DNA from 3 places in the Alteromonas sp. KS69 genome. Region 2 is predicted to be linked to each of the others. Evidence: predicted binding sites of a transcription regulator. Region 2 holds the regulator's gene; each other region holds the start of a gene.

Evidence for each region. Region 2 encodes sigma-54, which starts transcription at its own class of promoters, with help from an activator protein. Its sites were predicted from a motif close to GTTGGCACGNNNNTNGNNT; they were not measured.
Region 1: C7Y69_RS08700 (CmpA/NrtA family ABC transporter substrate-binding protein) is a predicted target of sigma-54. The motif match lies at 4,838-4,856, and genes of this name have one in related genera.
Region 3: C7Y69_RS06075 (glucan biosynthesis protein) is a predicted target of sigma-54. The motif match lies at 2,955-2,973, and genes of this name have one in related genera.

The regions. Positions count from the first base shown of each region.
Region 1 is NZ_PYHU01000010.1:38,474-46,458, reverse strand. Features, by position in the region: gene C7Y69_RS08715 (alginate export family protein) at 1-1,037, opposite strand, end outside; gene C7Y69_RS08710 (ABC transporter ATP-binding protein) at 1,311-2,177, opposite strand; gene C7Y69_RS08705 (ABC transporter permease) at 2,193-3,188, opposite strand; gene C7Y69_RS08700 (CmpA/NrtA family ABC transporter substrate-binding protein) at 3,225-4,640, opposite strand; gene C7Y69_RS08695 (methyl-accepting chemotaxis protein) at 5,057-6,373, opposite strand; gene C7Y69_RS08690 (glycosyl transferase family protein) at 6,573-7,568, opposite strand; gene cobA (uroporphyrinogen-III C-methyltransferase) at 7,552-7,985, opposite strand, start outside.
Region 2 is NZ_PYHU01000010.1:166,882-174,866, reverse strand. Features, by position in the region: gene mlaF (phospholipid ABC transporter ATP-binding protein MlaF) at 1-544, opposite strand, end outside; gene C7Y69_RS09250 (calcium/sodium antiporter) at 980-1,936, shown strand; gene C7Y69_RS09245 (KpsF/GutQ family sugar-phosphate isomerase) at 1,936-2,910, shown strand; gene kdsC (3-deoxy-manno-octulosonate-8-phosphatase KdsC) at 2,910-3,476, shown strand; gene lptC (LPS export ABC transporter periplasmic protein LptC) at 3,473-4,051, shown strand; gene lptA (lipopolysaccharide transport periplasmic protein LptA) at 4,020-4,583, shown strand; gene lptB (LPS export ABC transporter ATP-binding protein) at 4,586-5,311, shown strand; gene C7Y69_RS09220 (RNA polymerase factor sigma-54) at 5,387-6,871, shown strand; gene hpf (ribosome hibernation promoting factor) at 6,901-7,188, shown strand; gene ptsN (PTS IIA-like nitrogen regulatory protein PtsN) at 7,197-7,640, shown strand; gene rapZ (RNase adapter RapZ) at 7,679-7,985, shown strand, end outside.
Region 3 is NZ_PYHU01000006.1:75,188-83,172, forward strand. Features, by position in the region: gene mdoH (glucans biosynthesis glucosyltransferase MdoH) at 1-1,112, opposite strand, end outside; gene C7Y69_RS06075 (glucan biosynthesis protein) at 1,093-2,787, opposite strand; gene C7Y69_RS06080 (outer membrane beta-barrel protein) at 3,398-3,949, shown strand; gene C7Y69_RS06085 (YheU family protein) at 4,059-4,301, opposite strand; gene C7Y69_RS06090 (hydrolase) at 4,384-5,412, opposite strand; gene C7Y69_RS06095 (TIGR02444 family protein) at 5,432-5,959, opposite strand; gene C7Y69_RS06100 (ATP-binding cassette domain-containing protein) at 5,946-7,883, opposite strand.

The DNA of each region.
Region 1 (7,985 bases), 130 kb from region 2:
AAATCATCCACCTCGGCTGAGGCTTCATCGGCACTAAAATCATGATAGGCCAGCAACCATTTACCACCCGCTAATTTTCCGGATAAAGAGAAAGTAACATCTTGAAGACCTTGTGCAGGTGTACCTAAGAATTGGTCGGTCCAACCGTTAAATTTATGCAGGGTGGCCAGTGGCGTGGCAAAACCATATGCACCGTCGTCAGAGCCTAACAATTCATAATCAATCTTCGCGGTAATACCTGAAAAGGTAGCTGCAAGGTTTGCATTAATGTAACTAGCATCATAGTCGGTAGCGGTTTCGCCAGAGCCTGACTCACTGCTTTGCGTAGCAAATTCAGCGCCGTATGCCCAGTTCACTGTCTCACCTTTCATACTGCCGTTATAGCGAATACCGTAGGTATCAAGCGCATTATCGGTGTCATTATCAATTTCTAATAAATAACCGTAAGCGGTAAATTTTCCTACCGCTGTTTTGAAACTCGCGTTGAATAAATGATCTTTTGAATCAAAATCAGCGGCTTGTGCAAAAATTCGATTTCGCTGGGTAAGGTACCCATAAAAGAAATTCACTTTCTCGTTAAGCGCATAGGTAGCAGTAACGCCATCAAAGGTCTGCCTATCTTGACGCCATCCCACATGCCCTACGAACCTGTGATTATCGAGGGCAATCACTTGTCTGCCCCCTTTAAGTGTAAGCTTTTCATTCTTGTACTGAATAAACGCTTGATCCACTTCTGTAGTTTCAGGATCTGCAATCACTGAATACTCACCTACGTTATAACCTGTAGGGCCTACTGTATAATCGCCTTGCCCCATAACAATGCGGCTATCTTCCACTTCTGCGGTAAAGGAAAACCCGTTCAACGTTCCGGATTTAAAACCCAGGCGAGTACGAAGTGTTAATGCACTAGCATCATCAAGTGCATTATCTTGGTCGACTGATTCATAACGTAAGTTCAAATCTGCCCATGTAGACGCCTCACTAAGCACATCATGCCAGCTCTGCGCCATTGATGGCGCACTAAAACACGCCAACATAGCACTTGTCAGTGCAGCTTGAGTAAAGCGCTTTTGTGCCGGTGTAAACCTATTTGACGGTGCTTTTGTCAGCGCTGTTGATGGTTTCATATCTTGCGTATTCATGTGCGTTCCCTTGTTATTAACGATGTTAACGTTTGATGGTTAGCGTTCTTATTGACGATTTTTAGTTAAGGGGCTCCCTCCCAGTAAAAAATGGGATAAGCACCTAAGGGTTTAAATAAGTTTTAGCGACTTATGTGTCGCGCTTTGAATCAGCGTTAAACGCCTAACTCAAGCTGCGTCGGATTTACTGTTCGCTTTTTTTGCAGAACCACCTCCAGCTTGGTTAGATTTGATATGGGAAGACACCGGCTCAATTTTTTTTTGTTTATCATACAAAAAGGTCAGCACTTCATGTCGGTAGTGGTTGTACTGAGGGTTGTCAGCCAGCTTAAGCCTGTCTCGGGGTCTAGGCAGCTCAATATCGAGGATTTCGCCTATAGTGGCAGCTGGGCCGTTATTCATCATCACTATTCTATCTGAAAGCAATACGGCTTCATCTACATCATGGGTGATCATAATCACTGTATTGCCTAAATCGGCATGGATTTCCATTAATGAGTCTTGCAGGTGCGCGCGGGTTAACGCATCTAGTGCCCCAAAGGGCTCATCCATGAGTAAGACTTTGGGTTCCATCGCTAATGCGCGAGCGATACCAACACGTTGCTTCATGCCACCAGATATCTCACTAGGTAATTTATCAAGAGCATGTGTCATATGCACAAGCTCTAAGTTGTGCATTATCCAATCTCGCATTTCTTTTTTAGACTTGCCACGCATGGTGTGCTTTACGGCCAATTCCACATTTTTATAAACGCTTAACCAAGGTAATAGCGAGTGGTTTTGAAAAACAACCGCACGCTCTGGCCCAGGCGTTTTCACTTCAGCACCATCGAGTATGACTCCGCCCGTGGTAGCTTGGTGTAAACCCGCCACAATATTAAGCACGGTTGATTTACCACAGCCCGAGTGACCGATTAATGAAACAAACTCACCTTTCGCAATTTTAAGGTTTACATCAGTAAGTGCCGTAAATGGGCCTTTCGGTGTAGGGAAATCGATGCCTACTTGTTCTAATTCCAAGTGTTTAGCTTGCATGTTCTTTCTCCTTAATTACCGTAATACGCTGGTTTTGTCCCAGCTCACTGCACGTTGAACCGACAGCATTATCCTGTCGAGTATGAAACCGATAGCGCCTATAGTGAGCACCGCTACCATGATGCGAGCCAAAGATTCTGAACTACCATTTTGAAATTCATCCCAGACGAACTTACCAAGACCTGGGTTTTGCGCCAGCATTTCTGCCGCAATCAATACCATCCAGCCGATGCCAAGTGACAGTCTTAACCCTGTGAAAATCATAGGAATAGAAGAAGGCAGAATGATTTTTGTTAAATGAGACATCGGCGTTAAACGCAGTACCTTGCTCACGTTAATCAAGTCTTTATCAATAGCAGACACACCCACCGCAGTGTTAATTAGCGTGGGCCAAAGGCAGCATAAAGATACCGTGAGTGCCGATGTTACAAATGACTTTGAAAACATAGGGTCGTCGCTAACATACAGCGCGCTCACGACCATAGTGACCAATGGTAACCATGCTAAAGGTGATACAGGTTTAAACAGTTGTATGAGCGGATTAATGGCCGCATAGGCTGACTTACTCAGCCCACATAAAATACCCACAGGTACAGCAATCACTGAGGCAATAAGAAACCCCACCATGACGGTGTAAAGACTTGTCCATATTTGATCAAAGAAGGTGGGTGAACCGGTATACTCACGAATTTTTGGTTCGTAAGTTGGGTCTTGTGCAACCCGAGCGGCGTTGCGCTCTTCTTGTCTGGAGTAAAACGCATTAGCGTTTTCTCGCTGTGCACTGTGCTCAGCAATAAGCGAACCTGCTTGCTCCCACACTTGAGCAGGACCAGGGAATTGCCCGAGTGAGGTATCAATACTTTTCGCCACACCATTCCAAACAGCGAGGAACATCAAAAGGCCAATAAGAGGCAATAATAAAGCGGGTGCTCGACTATAAACCGCCCCCATGGTACCGCTCATTGGTGACTTGGCTGGCGAAAAGCTTAATATATTTGCCATCTTACTCATGTTGTTCTCCGCTATTTGTGTATGACTGTGAAACTGTTAAAGAACAGTTTCACCCTTTAGCCCAATACCAAACTGCTCAAGATAAGCATTTGGCTTGCTACCGTCGTAGGTAACGCCGTCGATAAATTCAGATTGAGGTGGTTTAAAGCCAGTTTCAGTGGCAAACGCTGGGAAGTCCGTCGCTTTTGCTTTTCCTTCGGCAATAAGTGCTTTTGCAGCCATGGCGTAAACCTCTGGCTTATACACTTTACGTGCAGTCTCTTTATACCAATCGTCTGATTTAGGCTCTGAAATTTGTCCCCAGCGGCGCATTTGCGTTAAATACCAAATCGCATCACTGTAAAACGGGTAAGTGGCGTTATAACGGAAGAATACGTTGAAGTCTGGTACTTCACGCTTATCGCCTTTTTCATATTCGAAGGTGCCTGTCATGCTGTTAGCCAACACATCTTCATCGGCGCCAACATAGTTGCTTTTCGCTAATATTTTTACTGCTTCTGGGCGATTAGCATTGTCATTTTCATCTAACCACATGGCAGCTCGAATTAACGCTTTAACCACGCGAATATGTGTATTCGGGTACTTATCGGCCCACGCTTGGCTTACACCAAATACTTTCTCTGGGTTGTTTTTCCAAATTTCGTAATCGGTAATAACCGGCACACCAATACCTTTAAATACCGCCTGCTGGTTCCAAGGTTCGCCTACGCAATACCCATAGATAGTACCGGCTTCCATCGTAGCTGGCATTTGAGGAGGAGGGGTAACCGACAGCAAAGCTTCAGCATCAATCTGCCCAGCATTGTCACCTTTGTGTGGTGCATAGTAGCCTGGGTGAATACCACCGGCAGCAAGCCAGTATCGAAGCTCGTAGTTATGCGTCGATACAGGAAAAACCATACCCATGTTAAACGGCTTACCTGCATCACGGTATTCTTCAACCACTGGCTTTAAATAATCAGCTTTAATGGGGTGAACAGGTTTGCCGTCTTCTACCGGAATATGGGCTTTCATTTTTTCCCATATTTCGTTTGAAACAGTGATGCCATTACCATTTAGATCCATACTGAACGCTGTCACAACATGCGCTTCGGTACCAAAACCAATGGTTGCGCCAAGAGGTTGCCCTGCTAGCATGTGAGCGCCATCAAGTTGACCGTCAATGGTTCTATCAAGCAATACTTTCCAGTTTGCTTGGGCTTCTAAGGTGACATATAAACCTTCGTCTTCAAAAAAGCCTTTTTCATAAGCGATGGCCAATGGCGCCATGTCGGTCAGTTTGATAAAACCAAATTTTAATTCTTCTTTTTCTGGCCAACCCACTTTTTCATCGCTTTGAGCGCTAGCAAGTGGCGCGACTAAGGTAAAAGAAAGGGCTATCGCAGCGGTTAAGCCTGCTGTCATTTTTTTCTTTATTTGTTTGAGCATTGAAACGTTTTTAAACTTGGTCATTTATGTTTCCTTTAGCCAAAAAAAAACCCACCAGCGTAGACGAATAAACGTCGCGCTTGGTGGGCTTCGATGCCGAGCCTGTAATCATTAGTTAATGAGGTACAGGCGAACTTATTGTTTGGGTGTTAGTTGTTGCTACCAGTACTCAATGTACTTTTTTGTTTTGGTATTGCTTCATAGTATAACTGCCATTAATAAAGCAGAGTTCGTGCCAAAACCCTAACACACTGAAATAATAGGATTTAGCAAAAACACAAATGGTAATCATTCTTTTGCCTGAACAATAACAGTGCGTTTATTGCACTAGAAGTGTTCGATGCACGGCATAGGGATGGTTGATGCACAGCGGGAAGGAGAATAGAAACACGAGGGAGACACCACACTCCCCCTCAGTGCTTTATTTATCGTTTCAGGCTTTACAGCCGTTGGGTGAATTGACCAATGGCGTTTACGACTTCTGAGGAGCCATTTTGAATTTCGTTCATGACTTTGCCCGACTCAGTCGAGTACTCAAGCGCTTCTCTCGCTTTTTCCTGGCCCGCTTCAATAAGTTGCACCGCATTTTCGGTAAGCTTTCTGTTTTCATTTACCACACTGACAATTTCTTCAGTGGCAGTACTGGTTCTTGACGCAAGTTGGCGCACTTCATCAGCAACAACGGCAAAGCCTCTTCCTTGGTCGCCCGCTCTGGCGGCTTCAATTGCCGCATTCAACGCCAGTAAGTTGGTCTGATCGGCAATACCACTGATGCTTTTAACTAAATCAGCCACTTTTTGCGACTGTTCGTCGAGTTCGCGAATCCCCTCGCTAGCTGTTCCCATCTGCGAAGTGAGCTCCCCCATAATTCGCACCATACTACCCACTACCTCTTTACCTTTTTGGGCTTGCTCTCCCGTACCTTCCGATATATTGAAAGCAACATTAGCGGCCTCAGAAATAGCAAACTCTCTTTGCATTTGTTCTGTGATCGCTGTAGCAAATTTAACGACCTTATAAAGCACGCCTTGATCGTTCCTAATAGGGTTGTAGGAGGCTTCCAACCATACATCATTGCCTCGACTATCTACCCGCTTAAAACGGTCTGAAAACATTTTCCCTTGCGATAGGTCACTCCAAAATTGTCGATACTCTGGTGTGTCGACTTCATCTGCTGGGCAAAATATTTTGTGATGCTTTCCAAGAATTTGCTCTAATGAGTAGCCCATCGTAGATAAAAAGTTGTCATTGGCTTTAAGAATTTTGCCTGTCAGATCAAACTCAATTACCGCGATGGAACGGTTTAATGCAGCCAGCATATCGTTCATTTCACGACTTTTATTAATATTTTTGGTTTGCTCTGCCATGTACAGCGCGATGCGTTCTACACCACCGGATTCGTTAGTAATTGGCTGCAATATACCTCTGAACCAGCGGTCTTCACCATTAGCATTAGCAAGGTTTATCGCACCGTGCCAATGCTGTGCTTGCTTAATCGCGGCAATAAACTCTTTCGTGGCGGACTGCCCCATCACTCCCTGAGGAATGAGGCTATCCATGGTTTTTCCATCAAGTGCATTAGATGAAAAATCTATTGCATCTGAAAAGCTGTCGTTCACTCTACTGATTTTGCCGTTTCTATCCAATTCGACATAAAGCATTTCAGCCCTAAGTTCACTTTCCACTGTATGAAACGATTCAACATCTTTGCGTAAACGCTCTACTTCTTCTAACAATTGCTTATTCTTAAAAAACATCCCGTGCTCCTCGACGTTCGGGCATAGCATCTCGCTCACACAAACTTCCCATAACGTTTATGAGAGCAAGCGAGGATGCAAAGTCGTTATTGCCTTACTTGGCTGATCTAAAGATAGCAGAGGATTTACAAGTTACTTAATTATTAGAAGAATTTGGAAATAATTTGATTCTAAGACAACAGCATTAACTTCAAATGGCCTAATACTGAGTGAAGGGTAACGCGGTTTTATCTCGTTTTGCCCACATTTGTGTGGCAAGCGTATTCGCTTCATCTACGTCATACCCTTCAAGTAAGATAAGGTAACTCACTAGGGTTGCGTGAATGGCTTGTTCCCCATAAAGATGCGAAGTCTCACCTCGCCAAACCGCGAGCATATCGTTCACGTTCATTTGCGTATCTTTGAGGGCCATTTTTTCTGTCAACTCTGGAAGAATAATTTCTTCGGTACTTCCATTGCGCGTGACATAGAGTTCGGTTTTTCGTTCACTGTTTACTTCCGGATCTCCTCCATCGCCTCGAAAGCACAGCGCTTCGAACGCAGGAAAACTTTCATTCACACGACAATGTTTATGATCAAGGTGCATGTGATAGACACCCTGCACACAATAGGGAGCTGACGTCGGGTTCAGCAAGCGCGCCAAGGTATTTGCACATGAGCGTAACCCAAATACTTCACGTAATTTTATGATGGTATTAAGCGCTGGCAATAAGTGCGACAGGTCGAGGTAGGTAACACCAAACTCACCCATTTGGCGAGAGGCATCGGCAATACTATTTACTTCTTCAAGCCCCAAAGCAGGTAAAGCTTTGCTAGCGTATAACCGACCAGAGCCTGGCTCATGGGCGCCGTGTAGCATAATGGTGTAATTATTTTTAGCCAGTACCGCGCACGATAACAGATACCAGGGTAACTGGCGGCGCTTACCGGCATAACAGCCCACATCTAACGTGGGTGTTAAGTTAGCAAGTTCAGGTTCTAGTAATTCACGGCATGCATCAATAAACCCAATGACTTCTTCTGGGGTTTCTTCTCGCGTACGCAAGAGCATTAAAAACGCACCACGTTGATCGCCGGTAACCTGATTAGACAAAACCATCTTCATAGACTCGTAAGCTTCTTGGCGGGTAAGACTGCGCCCCCCTTTTTGGCCCTTGCCGATGATTTTTATATAGTTGCTAAATTGCTGAGACATGCTGCTTATTGTGTAAAAGTGATGTATTGACGAGTTGTCGTGACTCTACCACCTTTCCAAAAATAAGTAACGTAGGACCACTAACATTCGCATGAGATACCTGCTCACTAATTGAACTCAAGGTACCTTCAATAACACGTTGCTGAGGACTTGTAGCATTTTCTACCGCGGCAACAGGCCAATCATCTGCAATACCTTGTTTCTTTAGCTCTTCACATAACGTAGATAAACGACTTAATCCCATGTAAACCACCACGGTTTGAGAGGCTACGTTTTTTGCCAACTGGGGCATATCGGGCCATGCTTCAGGATTTTGAAAATGGGCAGTAATAAAACTTACTGACTGCGCACAGCGTCTATCCGTTAGCGGGATACCTGTGTAAGCAGACATGCCTGAGGCCGCCGTAATGCCAGGTA
Region 2 (7,985 bases):
ATTTAACCAGTACACCCATTGAAATCGGATCTTGGCCGGCAAAAGGTTCATCGTACATAATAAGGTCTGGGTCTAACGCAATAGCTCTGGCTAATGCTGCACGACGTGCCATACCGCCAGAAAGTTCGCTTGGCATGAGTTGCGCTGCGCCTCTTAGGCCTACAGCCTGTAGCTTTAATGCGACAGTTGTGGCGATAAGATCTTCCGATAACTTGGTGTGTTCACGCAGCGGAAACGCCACATTGTCAAAAACGGTCATGTCTGTGAACAAAGCACCGCTTTGAAAAAGCATGCTCATTCGACGACGTGCTTGATAAAGCTCTTTACGGCTCATAGCGACAACAGAGTCGCCATCAAACTGTATATCACCTTCATCTGGTGTTAATTGCCCGCCAATAAGGCGCAGTAAGGTGGTCTTCCCTATACCGCTGGGGCCCATAACGGCCGTAATTTTTCCTTTCGGAATGCTCAGCGTAATACCGTCATAAATAACACGGTCTGCGCGTCGAAAGGTTAGGTTGTCTATCTCGACTAAATGGTCCATAGCGATTTTATTTATCGACCCTTGAATAATAAGTGATACCAGCAAAGCAAGTAATGATGCACATCACTCACTTCCTATAGATGTAAGGTTTAAGCTACTTAAGTCGCCTTTAACGCTATACTGTTTTCCATAACGGCTTTACATAACAGCTAAAGCCAAGGCAAGTTCTATGCCTTTGAGTACGTTAAATCGATAAAGTTTACTGAGCAGTGTAATTTAGTGACATTGTACGCTTTTTCAAGCGCGGCACAAAAGCAAAACGTTACAAGTTATGTTCGATTTATTCGAATTTACAAAATTCGAATAATTTTCAATCAGTAAGCACGATCAAAGGGGCACTTAATACCACCTTTCCTAAAATAAGCGATAGTTCCCATAGGCAAATGGCATTGTTTTTGCGACAATCTTGTGAAATTCCTAACTATGCTGGTTGTTGTGCTTTTAAACGTAGTCATTTTTTTAGTTGGACTGATTGTACTTAGCTGGAGTGCAGACCGTTTTGTTTACGGTGCATCAGCGTTCGCCAAGAATATTGGTATGGCGCCCATGATGATAGGCTTAACCATTGTCGCAATGGGGTCGTCTGCACCTGAAATTGTGGTGTCAGCTGCGGCATCTATTAACGGTAATATGAATACCGCCGTAGGGAATGCATTAGGCTCAAATATTACCAATATTGCCCTTGTGCTTGGTATTACTGCACTAGTCAAACCGCTTCTTGTTGCGTCCTCTACGTTAAAGCGTGAACTCCCCGCCCTGCTTGTAATTACCATCATTGCCGTGGTTTTTCTTTTCGATGGCGAGCTTACTCATCTGGAAGGTATTATCCTTATTAGCCTCTTCGTGATTGTTTTAGGCCTAATGGGCTGGCTATCTATGAAAGTAGATAAAGAAGACCCGTTAGTAAGTGAGACAACAGATGAAATCCCTAACGATGTGCCCACCTCTTCCGCTGTTTTCTGGATTGTCGTTGGTCTAATACTGTTACCGTTAAGTGCACACTTCTTAGTGGGTTCAGCAGTAGAAATAGCCCAATACCTAGGCATGTCAGATTTAGTTATCGGCCTGACCATTATTGCGTTGGGCACAAGTTTACCCGAACTGGCTGCCAGCATTGCTGGCGTGCTTAAAGGGGAAGATGATTTAGCGTTAGGCAATATTATTGGTTCTAATATTTTTAACTTGCTTGCTGTATTAGGCATGCCTGGCCTAATAGCGCCTGGCACATTAGACCCCGATGTGTATAACCGCGATATGTTCGTTGTACTCGGGTTAACCCTATTGCTATTTTTGTTTAGTTTCACCTTAATGGGTAATCGACGAATAAGCCGAAGAAATGGCGGCTTATTGATTGCTTGCTTTATTGGTTATCAATTTTGGCTTTTTGCGTAATGTCACAAGAAAATAGCTTCATCACTTCAGCCAAGCGCGTTATAGAGATTGAAGCGCAGGCAATTTCAGCGCTTTCATCGCGTATGAACGATGATTTTGTTACCGCATGTAATTTATTACAAAACTGTGTGGGCAAAGTTGTCGTGTGTGGAATGGGTAAATCTGGGCATATCGGGCATAAGATAGCAGCAACGCTTGCCAGTACCGGAACACCTTCGTTTTTCATGCACCCAGGTGAAGCCAACCATGGCGACTTAGGCATGCTGAGTAAAGGTGATGTGCTACTCGCTATTTCTAATTCTGGTGAAACCGCAGAGCTAGTCAATTTACTGCCCATTGTGAAGCGGTTAAATGTGCCTGTTATAGCAATGACCAACAGCGTAACCAGTTCATTAGGACAGCACGCAGACGTGGTGTTGAATATCAGTGTAGAAAAAGAAGCGTGTTCTTTAGGCTTAGCACCTACCTCTAGTACCACCGCTACCTTGGTAATGGGTGACGCCCTTGCCGTGGCCCTACTTGATCGTAAAGGTTTTACCTCTGACGACTTTGCGCTTTCTCACCCGGGTGGCAGCTTAGGCAGAAAATTACTGCTGAAAGTGAGTGACATCATGCTAACTGGTAGCGAATTACCCTTGGTAGACGAAAACGCCTTGGTTGCCGAAGCACTATTGGAGATATCCAAAAAGGGGCTGGGTATGACCGGTGTTATCGATAGCGATGGCGTTTTAATTGGAATTTTCACCGATGGTGATTTACGTCGTATTTTAGATGCCCGCATAGACTTGCATACTGCCACGGTTACGCAGGTGATGACTAAAGGCGGTAAAACAACAACGCCTGAACAACTCGCCGTAGAAGCGCTAAATGTAATGGAAACTCATAAGATAAGTGCGCTTATGGTAACGGATGAAGCCCGCAAGCCTGTAGGCGCATTCAATATGCACATGCTACTTAAAGCGGGAGTTTTATAATGCGCGACACCCAAACAACCGTAAATACACTTTATACCGCTATGCCAACGGCGTTGTATTCCTCGTTAACACAAGTTCGATTATTAGTCTGTGATGTGGACGGTGTGTTTTCAGATGGCCGTATTTACCTTGGTAATGCTGGCGAAGAGTTAAAAGCATTTCATACCCGCGATGGCTATGGTGTTAAAGCGCTTGTGAATTCAGGTGTGGCAGTGGCGGTCATTACGGGCAGGCGCTCTGCCATTGTGGAAAATAGAATGAAAGCGCTGAATGTCGCACACATTGTGCAGGGTGAAGAAAATAAATCTGACGCCCTTGCTGAACTGATGGCTCGCTTATCACTTAAGCCCGAACATGTGGCGGTAGTTGGTGACGATATGCCTGATACGGGCATGTATCCTCACGCTAATGTAAGAATTGCGGTAAAAGACGCCCACCCTGTGGTTGCACAGCAAGCGAATTGGATCACCACGTTGCCCAGCGGCTTCGGGGCCGTTCGCGAAATATGTGACACCTTGCTTCAAGCAAACGACAAGCTACACGGAATTCAAGGTGCTAGCGTATGAAGGTATTAGGTTTTGACCGATTAGGCTTAAGTATTTCGGTGTTATTTATATTGGCATCCGCCCTGTATATTCCTATTTGGATGGACGAAGATCCTGCTCAGCAATCTGATCAAGGGCCGGACGCATTAAAGCCTGCATATAAAGCCAAAAACCTAACGACCACCTTATATAATCAAGAAGGACAGCTAAATCACAAAGTATTTGCAGCGTCGATGGAACATTACGACCAATTGGGCTTTGTTTTATTCCAAAAGCCCAGATATACATTGTATACCGACGATGCACAGTCACCGTGGGAAGTTACCGCGACAGAAGGCACTTTGTATAATAACGAATTGATACAGCTAGAAAATAATGTCGTTATTGAAAACCAAAGTGTCGATGACTTTGTAAGAACAATACGCACAGCGTTTATAGAGATAAACCTGTACACTAAGCAAATGACATCTGATCAGCCCGTGGAAATACGTGGCTTACAATATGTGATTAACAGCAATGGGTTTAACGCTAATTTGCGTACCCAGGAATACGAGTTAATAGACCATGTACAAACCATTTATTCGCCTAGCCACTAAAGCATTAGCGACCAGCCTCGCTGTTAGCCTATTCGCTACTGTGGCTATAGCGGCTGAAAGCGACTTTAACAAACCGATTAAAGTTGACTCGAAATCGCAATTCGTTGACGGTAAAAACAAAACCTCATTGTTTAAAGATGATGTGCGGATTACTCAAGGTTCTTTGGTGATAAATGCCGATGAAGTTGAAGTGATTGCCAGCGAAGGTGATGGACGAGAGATATTCGTGGCTCGCGGCAAACCAGCCAGCTATTCGCAAAAACTTGAAGACGGTGCTCCTGTCACAGCGAAGGCCAATGAAATTCGCTATGAAGTAGTAAATCGAACTATTTCTTTACAAGGAAATGCTGAGCTACAGCAAGACACCAGTAAAGTACAAGGCGACAAGATTACCTTCGACATGGTCACTGAACAATTACTTGCAACAGGCGGCGAAGACGGCGAAGGTGGCAGAGTCACTACCGTATTTACCCCTGAGGCAATACGTAAAGCGTCATCGAATAACGAAGACGATAAGGCGGACGACAATTAATCATGGCAACGTTGAGCGCACAGAGCCTTGCAAAGGCGTATAAAGCACGTCAAGTGGTTCGCGATGTAAGCTTATCAGTATCGACGGGGCAAATCGTTGGATTACTCGGCCCGAATGGTGCCGGTAAAACGACTACCTTCTACATGATTGTTGGCTTAGTTCCTCTAGATAAGGGCAAAATCAGTATTGATGACAGCGAATTAACCCACGAGCCCATGCACGAACGTGCTCGCCGCGGTATTGGGTATTTGCCGCAAGAAGCCTCTATTTTTAGAAAATTGACGGTGTTTGAGAACATCATGGCTATCTTGCAAACCCGTAAAGGGTTAAGTTCATCAGAACAAGAACAAGAAGCCGATGCGCTACTTGATGAATTTAATATCAACCATATACGTAATAGTACGGGTATGAGTTTATCCGGTGGTGAACGCCGCCGAGTAGAAATCGCACGAGCATTAGCAGCCGATCCGCAATTTATTTTGCTTGATGAGCCATTTGCTGGTGTTGATCCTATATCGGTTAATGATATAAAGAAGATCATTCAACATCTTCGTGACAGAGGAATTGGAATCCTCATCACCGATCACAACGTAAGAGAAACACTGGATGTGTGTGAGAAAGCGTATATTGTGAGCCAAGGCGAACTCATCGCGCAAGGGACGGCAGAACAAGTTTTAAGTAATCAGAAAGTAAGGGATGTATACCTAGGAGAACAATTCAGGCTATAGTTACTGTAACCGAATTGTCATTTTCAGTTTTAAGCACGGGTATATTCACAACAAGAGTTTAAAAATAAGACGTAGATGAAACCATCTTTACAGCTAAAGTTCAGTCAACAACTTACCATGACACCGCAGTTGCAGCAGGCAATCAAGCTGCTGCAGTTGTCTACGCTCGACCTGCAACAAGAGATTCAGGAAGCACTTGACTCAAACCCTCTTTTAGAAGTTGAAGAAGGCGGTGATGACCACCCTGTTGAGAAAAACAACATGGACGGCGACGACCCTTCTGTAGAAGCTGCTCCTACTGCTTCTAGCGATTCATTAGAAGCTGGTGACGCGCTTGAAAAGAACGATCTTCCCGACGAGTTGCCAATCGACAGCACATGGGATGAGTATTACTCGGCCTCTTCTGCCCCCGCTCCTGGCCCATCGAATAATGATGACGACCAATTGTTTCAGGGTGAAACCACCGACAATATTCAAGACCATTTGCTTTGGCAGATGCGCTTAACCCCGTTTTCAGATACAGACCGCGCCATTGCTACCGCCATTATCGACTCAATTGATGAATCTGGTTACCTTAACGTACCCATTGAACAGATTTTAGAATCGGTAAACTCTGACGATGTTGAAGAGTTGGTAGAAATGGACGAAGTTGAATGTGTACTAAAACGTATTCAAATGTTCGACCCTATTGGTTCAGGTTCACGTACACCGCAAGAATGTTTGCTCGTGCAGCTTCGCCAGTTCTCAGACGATACGCCATGGCTTACCGAAGCCAGACAGCTTATTAATGAGTACTCAGACCTGCTGAGCAGCAAAGATTACCGTACGTTAATGCGCAAGAGTCGTTTGAAAGAAGATCAACTTCGTGAAGCCATGCGCTTATTGCAAACGTTGAATCCTCGTCCTGGCAGTGCATTAATTACTAAAGAACCCGAATACGTTATTCCTGATGTTTCGGTAAACAAAAAGAATGGCCGTTGGGTAGTAGAACTTAATCCCGACAGCTTGCCAAAATTAAGCGTAAATCAACAATACGCTGCCATGAGCCGACGCTCTAAAAACAGCAGCGATTCGCAATTTATTCGCTCGCATATGCAAGAAGCCAAGTGGTTTATAAAAAGCCTTGAGTCAAGAAACGACACCTTGATGAAAGTAGCAAACTGTATTGTGCAGCAACAAATGGGCTTTTTCGAGCACGGCCCAGAAATGATGAAACCAATGGTGCTAAATGATGTCGCAGAAATGGTAGATATGCATGAATCCACCATTTCACGAGTCACCACGCAAAAGTATATGCATACCCCTCGTGGCATTTTCGAGTTGAAATATTTCTTCTCTAGCCATGTAGCAACGGAATCTGGTGGTGAGTGTTCATCTACCGCTATTCGCGCACTAATTAAAAAGCTTGTGGCAGCGGAAACGCCCAGCAAGCCATTAAGCGATAGCAAGATTGCTCAATTGTTGGCCGAACAAGGCATTAAAGTAGCCCGGCGAACAATAGCAAAATACCGGGAATCGTTATCGATTCCGCCGTCAAACCAACGCAAAAGCCTTATTTAAAGGCCTTGATAATTTAAGGAAGACGAAATATGCAAATCAACCTTACCGGTCATCATGTCGAAATTACTGATTCTTTGCGTAGCTATGTCGATACTAAGTTCAGCAAACTAGAGCGTCACTTTGATCACATATCTAATGTGCATGTCATCCTGAACGTCGAAAAACTCAATCAAAAAGCCGAAGCCACCATGCACCTTAGCGGCGCAGAAGTGTTTGCTTCATCTCATAATACAGACATGTATGCGGCGATAGACAGCATGATCGACAAACTCGACAGGCAAGTTATCAAGCATAAGGAAAAGCTGAAAAAGCACTAAATATTAGTATGGAAATTCAAGCCATAGTAAGTTTGGACCGCACCGAGTGTGCGGTTCAATGTAACAGTAAAAAACGTATTCTAGAGATTATTAGCGACATTGCTGCTAAAAATAATCCCGACATCGATCAGGCTAGTGTATTAAATAGTCTACTAACCCGTGAACGAATGGGGAGTACGGGTATTGGCAATGGTATTGCTCTGCCCCACGGTCGATTACCGGGCTTAGAACACGTTATCGCCATTATTGTAACCAGCAACCCTGCCATCGATTTTGATGCGCTTGACGATCAGCCCGTAGATATATTCTTTGCCCTATTAGTGCCAGAAGAGAAAACAGAAGGTCACTTACAAACACTCGCTACCGTGGCGGGTAAGCTAAGTGATAAAGAAACGGTGAAAGCCATTAGGCGGGCCTCCACCAGTGATGACATCATTACGGCTTTAAGCTAAAAAAGCACTGCACCATATTTTAAAAGGGAGAAATGCAGGTGAAACTGATTATTATCAGTGGTCGATCCGGTTCAGGAAAATCAGTTGCGCTACGTGCCCTTGAAGATTTAGGTTACTATTGCGTAGATAATATTCCGGTTAACCTTCTCCCTACTCTGACCCATACCGTGGTTGATGAATATGACCAAGTTGCGGTAAGTATCGATGTAAGAAACCTACCCAAAAATCCAGCGGACTTGGTAGAGATCTTAGATTACCTACCCTCATCGTGGTCTATGACCATTGTGTACATCGACGCGAGTGACGATGTACTGGTGAAGCGTTTCAGCGAAACCCGCCGATTAC
Region 3 (7,985 bases), on a different contig from region 2:
CCTAAATGCTGAATGTTACCTTGTACCCAACGACGATCACGAATAGCGTAATCGACAACGTTGCTAGGGACTTCTTCATAGCTGCCCGTGGTATCGGTCAGTAAATAGGCCTGCCAGCCTGCACGGCGAAGTAGCGCAGCTTCAACAAAGTCATGACTTAAAATTTCACCACCAAACGGGGCGCTGCCTTCTAATTTAGGTAAACCACAATGCTGCATAAAGGGCGCAATGCGAATAATCGCGTTATGACCCCAATAGTTGGCGCTATCGGTTTGCCAAAATGACAAACCTGTTGCCAGCATTGGGCTGTAAAGGTGCGCAGCAAATTGTACAAAGCGGCCAAAGAAGGTATTTTGACGTACCGGCATAGGGATAGTTTGTACTAATGCGGTATCTGGGTTTTGTTCAATACGGCGGGCTAAATCTAACATTCGCTCGCCAGTCATAATACTATCGGCATCTAATACAATCATAGATTCGTAGTTCGCGCCCCAGCGTTCGCAAAATTCTTTTAAGTTACCCACTTTGCGATGAAGGTTCTTTTCCCGGCGACGATAAAATACCTGCGACGCGTAGCTGCCTAAACGCTTGGTCATACGTTGCCACGCGCGAAGCTCGGCATCTGCTTTGTTTTGATCCCGTGTGTCACTTAGCATATAAAAATCGAAATGATCAGCTTGTGGCGTATTCATTAACTCACGGACACACGCTTCAAAACCCACCATAATTCGGCGCGTATCTTCATTGTATACAGGCATTACCACCGCATGGCGCTGAGTTAACTGTGTGGCTTCATCAGGCTTACTTTGCTTTTTACGTAAGCTTAAAGGGTCAATATTAAACAGTTGTAGTACAAAACCGATAATACCGGTCCAAAAGGCCATACACAGCCAAGCGAACAACATTAGGCCTAATCCAAGCTGGGCCATCTCAAGTTTAGTTAACCCATTAGGAAGAAAAATTTCATAAAGGCTCCAACCGGCCAAAGCCGTACTCGGAAGCACTAACATTGCCATTATAAATAAGCGCATGTGCTCTCCTGTCGTGATGAATCGATCACGCTTTGTTGAGGATTTAGGGGAAATGGAAGCATTACTTGGGTTGATAGACATAATTCCAAACCTCACTGATACGTTTGCCATCTAGCTCGATATAAGCACGCATATCTACCGTGCTTTTGTCTTTGGGCATAAGAAGAAAAGTGGCGCGCCATTCTTTACCTTCATTAACGGGGTAAAGGCGCTGCTGAGAAATTGCACCATTGCTACCTTGCACAATAAGCTTGGTAGTGTCTGGGTTGAAGCTTGTAGCCGTATTTTCATTAGCTGACAATTCAGGTGCTGCCAGTTCCGGCGATGAGAAGTCAGGAGAAGAGAAATCAACAATAAAGCGGCGCTGAGCCTGCTTTGTTTCATCTTTCACTTTCTCGCCAGGTAACGACGGTTTACTTTGGCGTGTACGAATAACGGTTGCTAACTCGCTAACAACGGGGTTTCGCTCTACTGTTTTTAAGGTATACGCAAAATAACGAGATTCACCGCTAAGTAATGGCGCTTCAGGCACCCAGTACGCCACAATATTGTCGTGCGTCTCTGAGTTAGTCGGTATTTCTACCACCTCTAAGCGACCTTTCTCGAACCCTTCGGTGGGCGTTACCCAAAGGCCTGGGCGAATATGATAGTTTGCTTCACCATCTAAGTAGTTACCCCACTCGCCATCGCGCTGTAACATGCCAAAACCTTTTGGCGCGCTGTCACTTAACGAAGTAATTTGTAGTTTTGCTGGGTTAGTCAATGGACGCCAAATCTCTTCATCTGCATGTGTCACCATTAATACACCGTCGCTGTCATGTACTTCAGGGCGATAGTCGTCTGAGCGCTTTTCACTGTTTTCGCCATAAAGAAACATGCTGGTAAAAGGGGCGACACCTAGCTTTTCTACATCTTCGCGGGCAAACAACCAGCTTTTCACATCTACTTGTGTATCTATGCCTGGCTCAATGACAAACTTGTACGCACCGGCCACTGACGGACTTTCCAGTCGAGCATAAATCGTAATAGGCTGGCCTTCTTTAGGCTCAATAAGCCAAAATTCAGTAAAGTGAGGAAATTCTTCCCCTTTCGTTAGGGCAGTATCAATGGCAAGCCCTCGAGCAGAAATACCATATACTTGGTTCTTACCCACTAGACGAAAATAAGAGGCCCCTAAAAATACGGCAAACTCATCTTTATAGGCTTCATTTTTCAATGGGTAATGAACCCGAAAGCCTGCAAACCCCGTTTTATCGTTGGTCAGCCCTGCTAACGGCGCAGCTTTGTCGTCATAGCGGAACATGTCACTAGAAAAGGGAATACGCTGAGCGCTATTAGATTCATCGATAGTGTGAACTGTCACAGGTAGCTCATAAAGAAAGCCAGGATGAAAAAACTGCACTTCGTAGTCGTTCTCGCCATTCCACAGGCTTTTTTCAGGATTAAAGCGGATAGCCCGATAGGTTTGATAATCAATTGATTTTAATCCGTCATCGAGACCATGATCGTTTTGCTCATAGCTTTCCTCGGCAGACGCTTTTGCGGCGTCGATAACAGATTGAAGAATAGGGGATGCATCACGAGGTTCGTTGCTATTACTCACCCCTTCAGCATTAATCACTGGCGCGACTAATAATGACAACGCACTGGTAATCACAACCGCAACGCGAGAGAAAAGTGACCTGGAGCGTCGCTTAGTTACTTTGCTGACGCTCTTCACGCCATCAAAGCGGCCTTGTTTAAACTCTTGGTGCATGTCGTAATCTCCGTGAATTAGGGCTATGCCAAAACGCGTTCAAAAAAGCCACCAGCTAACTCCGTAGATGAATGCCCAAAGGTGCTTTTTTGATAGGAACCTCGCTTACCCATAAAGGAAGAAGAACTGGGTAGCGAATTAACCGCGCTTGAACTCATTAAGAGCAGTTGCAAAGAATGATCCAACTTATCTAAAAGAGGTTGAATAACCATCAAACGTCATCTTTTCAAACATTTACAAAAGTACTTTTTGAATTTAAGCGCCATCTTTCACTGTGTAAAAACGTACCAGTCATTAGACGAAAGGATATAGTGTTGTTTTTTAGATACACATTTAGCAGATTTTGTTGTTCAGATAATCAACACTATTTGATAAATCTATTCCGGAGATAAAAAGCAGCTTTAGGTAAAAACCGCTATCTTTCTGTATGTTAAAGAAAAATCGTCTATTTAACCATCAGTTCATATCGTGATTGGCAAACCCTTTGCAAAACTAACTTCAGATTTAACGATGGAATTCGCGATACTTGTTTGCACATCACGATGCACAGGTTCGCAAAATTTGAAGCGCAGGTATTTTTTCTTTCTGCGATAAATAGGAGTTTTTTCAAATGCGCAAAGCAATCACTTTACTTACAGCACTTACCGCTACCGCAGCCTCTTTTGCAACGTTAGCCGAGTCTCCAGACTGGCGTTATGTAGAAGGCGGCTATAGCAAGATGGATTTTGACGATAACGAATCGTTCGAACCCGATGGTTTCGTACTAAGCAGCAAATATCTATTAAACAGCAACATTTACTTAAACGGTGAATACAGCAACTTTGAAGAAGGCAGCTTCGATTTCGATATGCTAACCCTAGGTGCTGGTTACAGAATGCCACTTAACGCCACTACCGATGCATATTTCGGCGCCAACTTTGAGCGTATCGATGGCGATTTCGATGATGAGACGGGCTACAGTGTGAATGCTGGCGTTCGTTCTATGGTGACTGAGCAGGTTGAGCTTCTAGGCGAAGTAGGCTACTACGACGTTGAAGATGGCGATGCCACGTTCAAAGTAGGCGCGAACTATTACATCACCCCTCAATGGGCCGTGGGTGCCAACTACAAGCTTATGGATGACTTAGACGTCATGCAGGTAACTGCACGCTACAGTTTCTAAACCTTTCTCGTTTTGGGATGCTCTCCTGATGAAAGGTAGCCGGGTCACTCGCCCGGCTTTTTTTATTCTTCAATTTACGTACAAGCTCTGTTTTAAGCAGCAGGTATACCTACTCTTCTTCAGCAGACTCACTTTGGGATGTCACATCGCCTTTTGGTCTGATATCCACGCTCTCGTGAAGCTCTGAATACACTAGCACGGCCTCACCACTTTTAAGCGCATCTAATACCTGTGTCACTTTGGTTTCCATAGTGACGTCTTCAGCGCCGTATTCTGTGCCTTCTCGCAGCACAAATGCTTCCACTAAACTATGTAGGGTTTCGGTATCAACCGCGTCGATTGGAATTATCATCTCTGCCTCCAGAAAAAAGTGAGCTCACGCTAACGATTAAGCATGAGATAAAGCCAGCTAACGTGCAAACAAGATAGGAAACTTACACGTAGGGCGTGGTGGGGTTAATGGGCAGTACATCGCTAACGTACCTTTTTACCCTTTCATGAAGCCACACTTTAGGGCTAAACACCGAACCTTGCATAAAGCCAACATGGCCACCACGCTCACTGAGTTCAAGGGTAACATTGCGTGCTAATTCTTCTTCTTTAGGCACCACTAAATGGTTCATAAAGGGGTCATCAATACTGTGTAATACAAGCGTAGGGCAATGAATAGCGCTCAAGAAGTGGTACGCACTGCACTTCTCGTAATAGTCGTTCGCGTCTTCGAAACCATGCAAGGGCGCTGTGACTTTTTCATCAAATTGCGCAAAACTGGAAATGCCATCAACATCATCACCCGTTAATTGGATAAGTTTACGATAGTCGATAAACGACATTTTCTTTCGTAGCGTGGTTTTTATGCTGTTTAAGAGGTATTTCTGATACACCCGCGAGAAACCGTGGTTAATTGATTTGGCACACTCAGACAGCTTCAACGGTGACGATATAGCAATAGCCGCATTCAGCCACTTTTGCGCGGGGTTCTCACCAAGCAGCTTTAACAGCATGTTACCACCAAGCGAAAAGCCCACAGCAACTTTAGGGAGTTGGGGGAATTTTTGGTTTAGCCAATCAAGAAAAAAGCTCGGATCGCCAGTCTCGCCAGAATGGTAGCCTCTTGGCTTTAGGTTCGGAACACCGCTACAGCCACGATAGTGCATCATCACCACTTGCCAGCCATTTACCGATAAATTGGCCATCATATCATTGGCGTAATGTGAACGAATGCTGCCTTCAAGGCCATGGAACATCACAATAATGCCCGAAGGCTCTGCGGGCTTTGGCCCCCATGCAACGTCGACAAAATCGTCATCTGGCAATGTTAGGCGTTCCATGCTGTATTTTAGCGGTAAGCGTTTTTGAATGAAGCGTGGCCATATAGTTTGAACATGACGGTTCTTTGCCCAACTTGGTACCCGAAAGCTGCTTTTTATAATCTTTCCATGCGATAACGCGATTTTGCTCATGATGTTTTCTTATTTTTTTCTACGACAATTGCTTAAGTAACTGGCTAATTAATTCACGGGCTTCCTGTTTTTCTCGTAGCTTATACCCATTAATAAGTGCAGCGATAGAGGCATTGAACACACCTGACATACTAGAGGCGCCTGAGGGCAAGGACGCTAAACCAAGGCTATTAACCGTTTCTACAATAATAGCTTGTTGCGCTTTTTCTAATTCCAGCTCGTCATCTTTTAGCTGATTGTATTTCGCTAAGGCCTGCGGGTAGTTTGCATCTTGTTTGTCTTCTGGCTTCGCTTGCTTTCGCTCAAGTCGATGTTGCTTAAGAGCGTGCTCTGATGCTTCAACGGCGTTTATCACCGCGTTTAACTGAGGCAAATTAATAATGAAGCCATGTTCAATACACCAGCATATCAACAATAGTATGTTTACGTTCACACCATGGCGGTCTTGCAACAAAATGGCAAGTGGCGCTACGTCGCCTTTGCCATAGCGACTACCTGCGTATTGCCAAAAATCTTCTGCATTTACAATCGCATTACTGTGCTTCATAGCTTGCGCGCTGCGCCTCCATTTGCTCTTGTGCATCGAGCCATTGCATCTCTTCTTCTTCAAGCTCCTGAGTGAGCTTTGCCTGTTTATCTAACAGTTGCATCAGCTCGGCTTTCTTATCATCGTTATACAAACTTGTATCTGATAACGATGCTTCAAGGGTTTTCAACTCGTCTGAACATTTGTCCATGGCCTTTTCGTGCTTCTCTAAGGCTTTTTTCAGTGGTGCGACTTGCTTTCTAAACTCTGCTTCTCGGCGCTTTTCTTCTTTACGATCGATTTTACGCTCGCTAACAGCGCTTGCGTCTTCATTTAACGCTTTCGCATCGCTGTTCGCTTTGGCTTTTTCGGCGGCTTGTTGCTTTAAAATCCAGTCGCGGTAGTCGTCTAAGTCGCCAGTGAACGCCGCCACTTCGCCGCTATCTACTAAGTAAAAGTCTTCGCATACCGATGAGAGTAAAAATCTATCGTGCGATACCAACACCATGGCACCCTCAAAGCCTTGTAGCGCAATATTCAACGCATGACGCATTTCTAAATCAAGGTGGTTGGTAGGCTCATCGAGCAATAACAAGTTTGGCTTTTGATACACAATAAGCGCTAACACTAACCGCGCTTTTTCGCCACCAGACATAGGCGCAACAGCTGAAAGCGCTTCATCGCCGTTAAAGCCAAAACCGCCTAAATAATCTCGCAATTGCTGTTCGGTAGCTTTTTCGTCTATGCGCTGTAAGTGCAAAATAGGCGTGGCGTTAGGGTCGAGAGTTTCTAATTGATGCTGAGCAAAGTAACCAATCTTGAGGCCTTTAGCAGTATCGAAAACGCCTTGTTTCGGGGCATGTACACCAGCTAACAACTTGATAAGAGTAGATTTACCTTGGCCGTTTCGCCCCAATAGACCAATACGGCTTCCTGGCACCAAGTTAAGCTTCACTTGCTGCAATACAATATGGTCATCATAACCTAACTGTACGTGCTCCATTTGCACCAGGGGGTTAGGCAGTGCAGCAGGCGGTACGAACTCAAAACTGAATGGGCTAGCCGCATGAGCTGGCAACAGCGTTTCCATTTTTTCAAGTTGCTTAATGCGGCTTTGCGCTTGCTTGGCTTTACTCGCTTTGGCCTTAAAGCGGGTAATAAAAGAGGTTAAATGCGCCACTTTTTGCTGCTGCTTTTCAAACTCTATATTTTGTAAACGAAGTCGTTCGGCACGCTGCCTTTCAAAGGCAGAATAGTTACCGGTATAGGTAATTAGCTGTTGCTGCTCAACACTAATAATTTGCGCTACCGTGTTATCAATGAACGCTTTATCGTGAGAAATGAGCAGCAAGGTACCTTCGTAGCGCTGCAGCCACTTTTCTAGCCAAATAACGGCATCTAAATCTAAGTGGTTTGTGGGCTCATCTAGCAACAATAGGTCAGAGGGGCATAGCAGTGCTTGCGCCAAGTTAAGACGCATACGCCAACCACCAGAGAAATCAGTAACCGGTGCGGTAAGCTGAACGTTGGTAAAGCCCAGCCCTGATAGAATAGTCGCGGCTCTTGCTTCTACATCGTAAGCGCCAGCTTGCTCTAGTTGGCCATGAATTTTACCAATCAATACGCCGTCTTCATCTTGCTCAGCTTGGTGAAGCTGTGCTTGTAAACGGCGAAGATTTCTATCACCATCAATAACGTACTCTATTGCACGTCTGTCGGTGGCAGGGGTTTCTTGTGCAACACTCACTATACGCCAATCAGCAGGTACTACACAGTCGCCTGCATCTACTGACATTTCGTTACGCAGTAAGGAAAACAGGGTCGATTTACCACAGCCATTGCTCCCTATAAGGGCGACTTTATGGCCTGGAAATACCTGCGCCGATGCACTTTCTAGCAGTACTTTTCTGCCACGCATTAGCGATACGTTGGTAAGCTTTATCATTCATAACCTTCGCGGGAACAATTTAGGTCGCGTATAATAGCAAATTCCTATCAAAATCTGATCAGGAAATGGCTTTTCACGGTATAATACTGAGTAAATTAC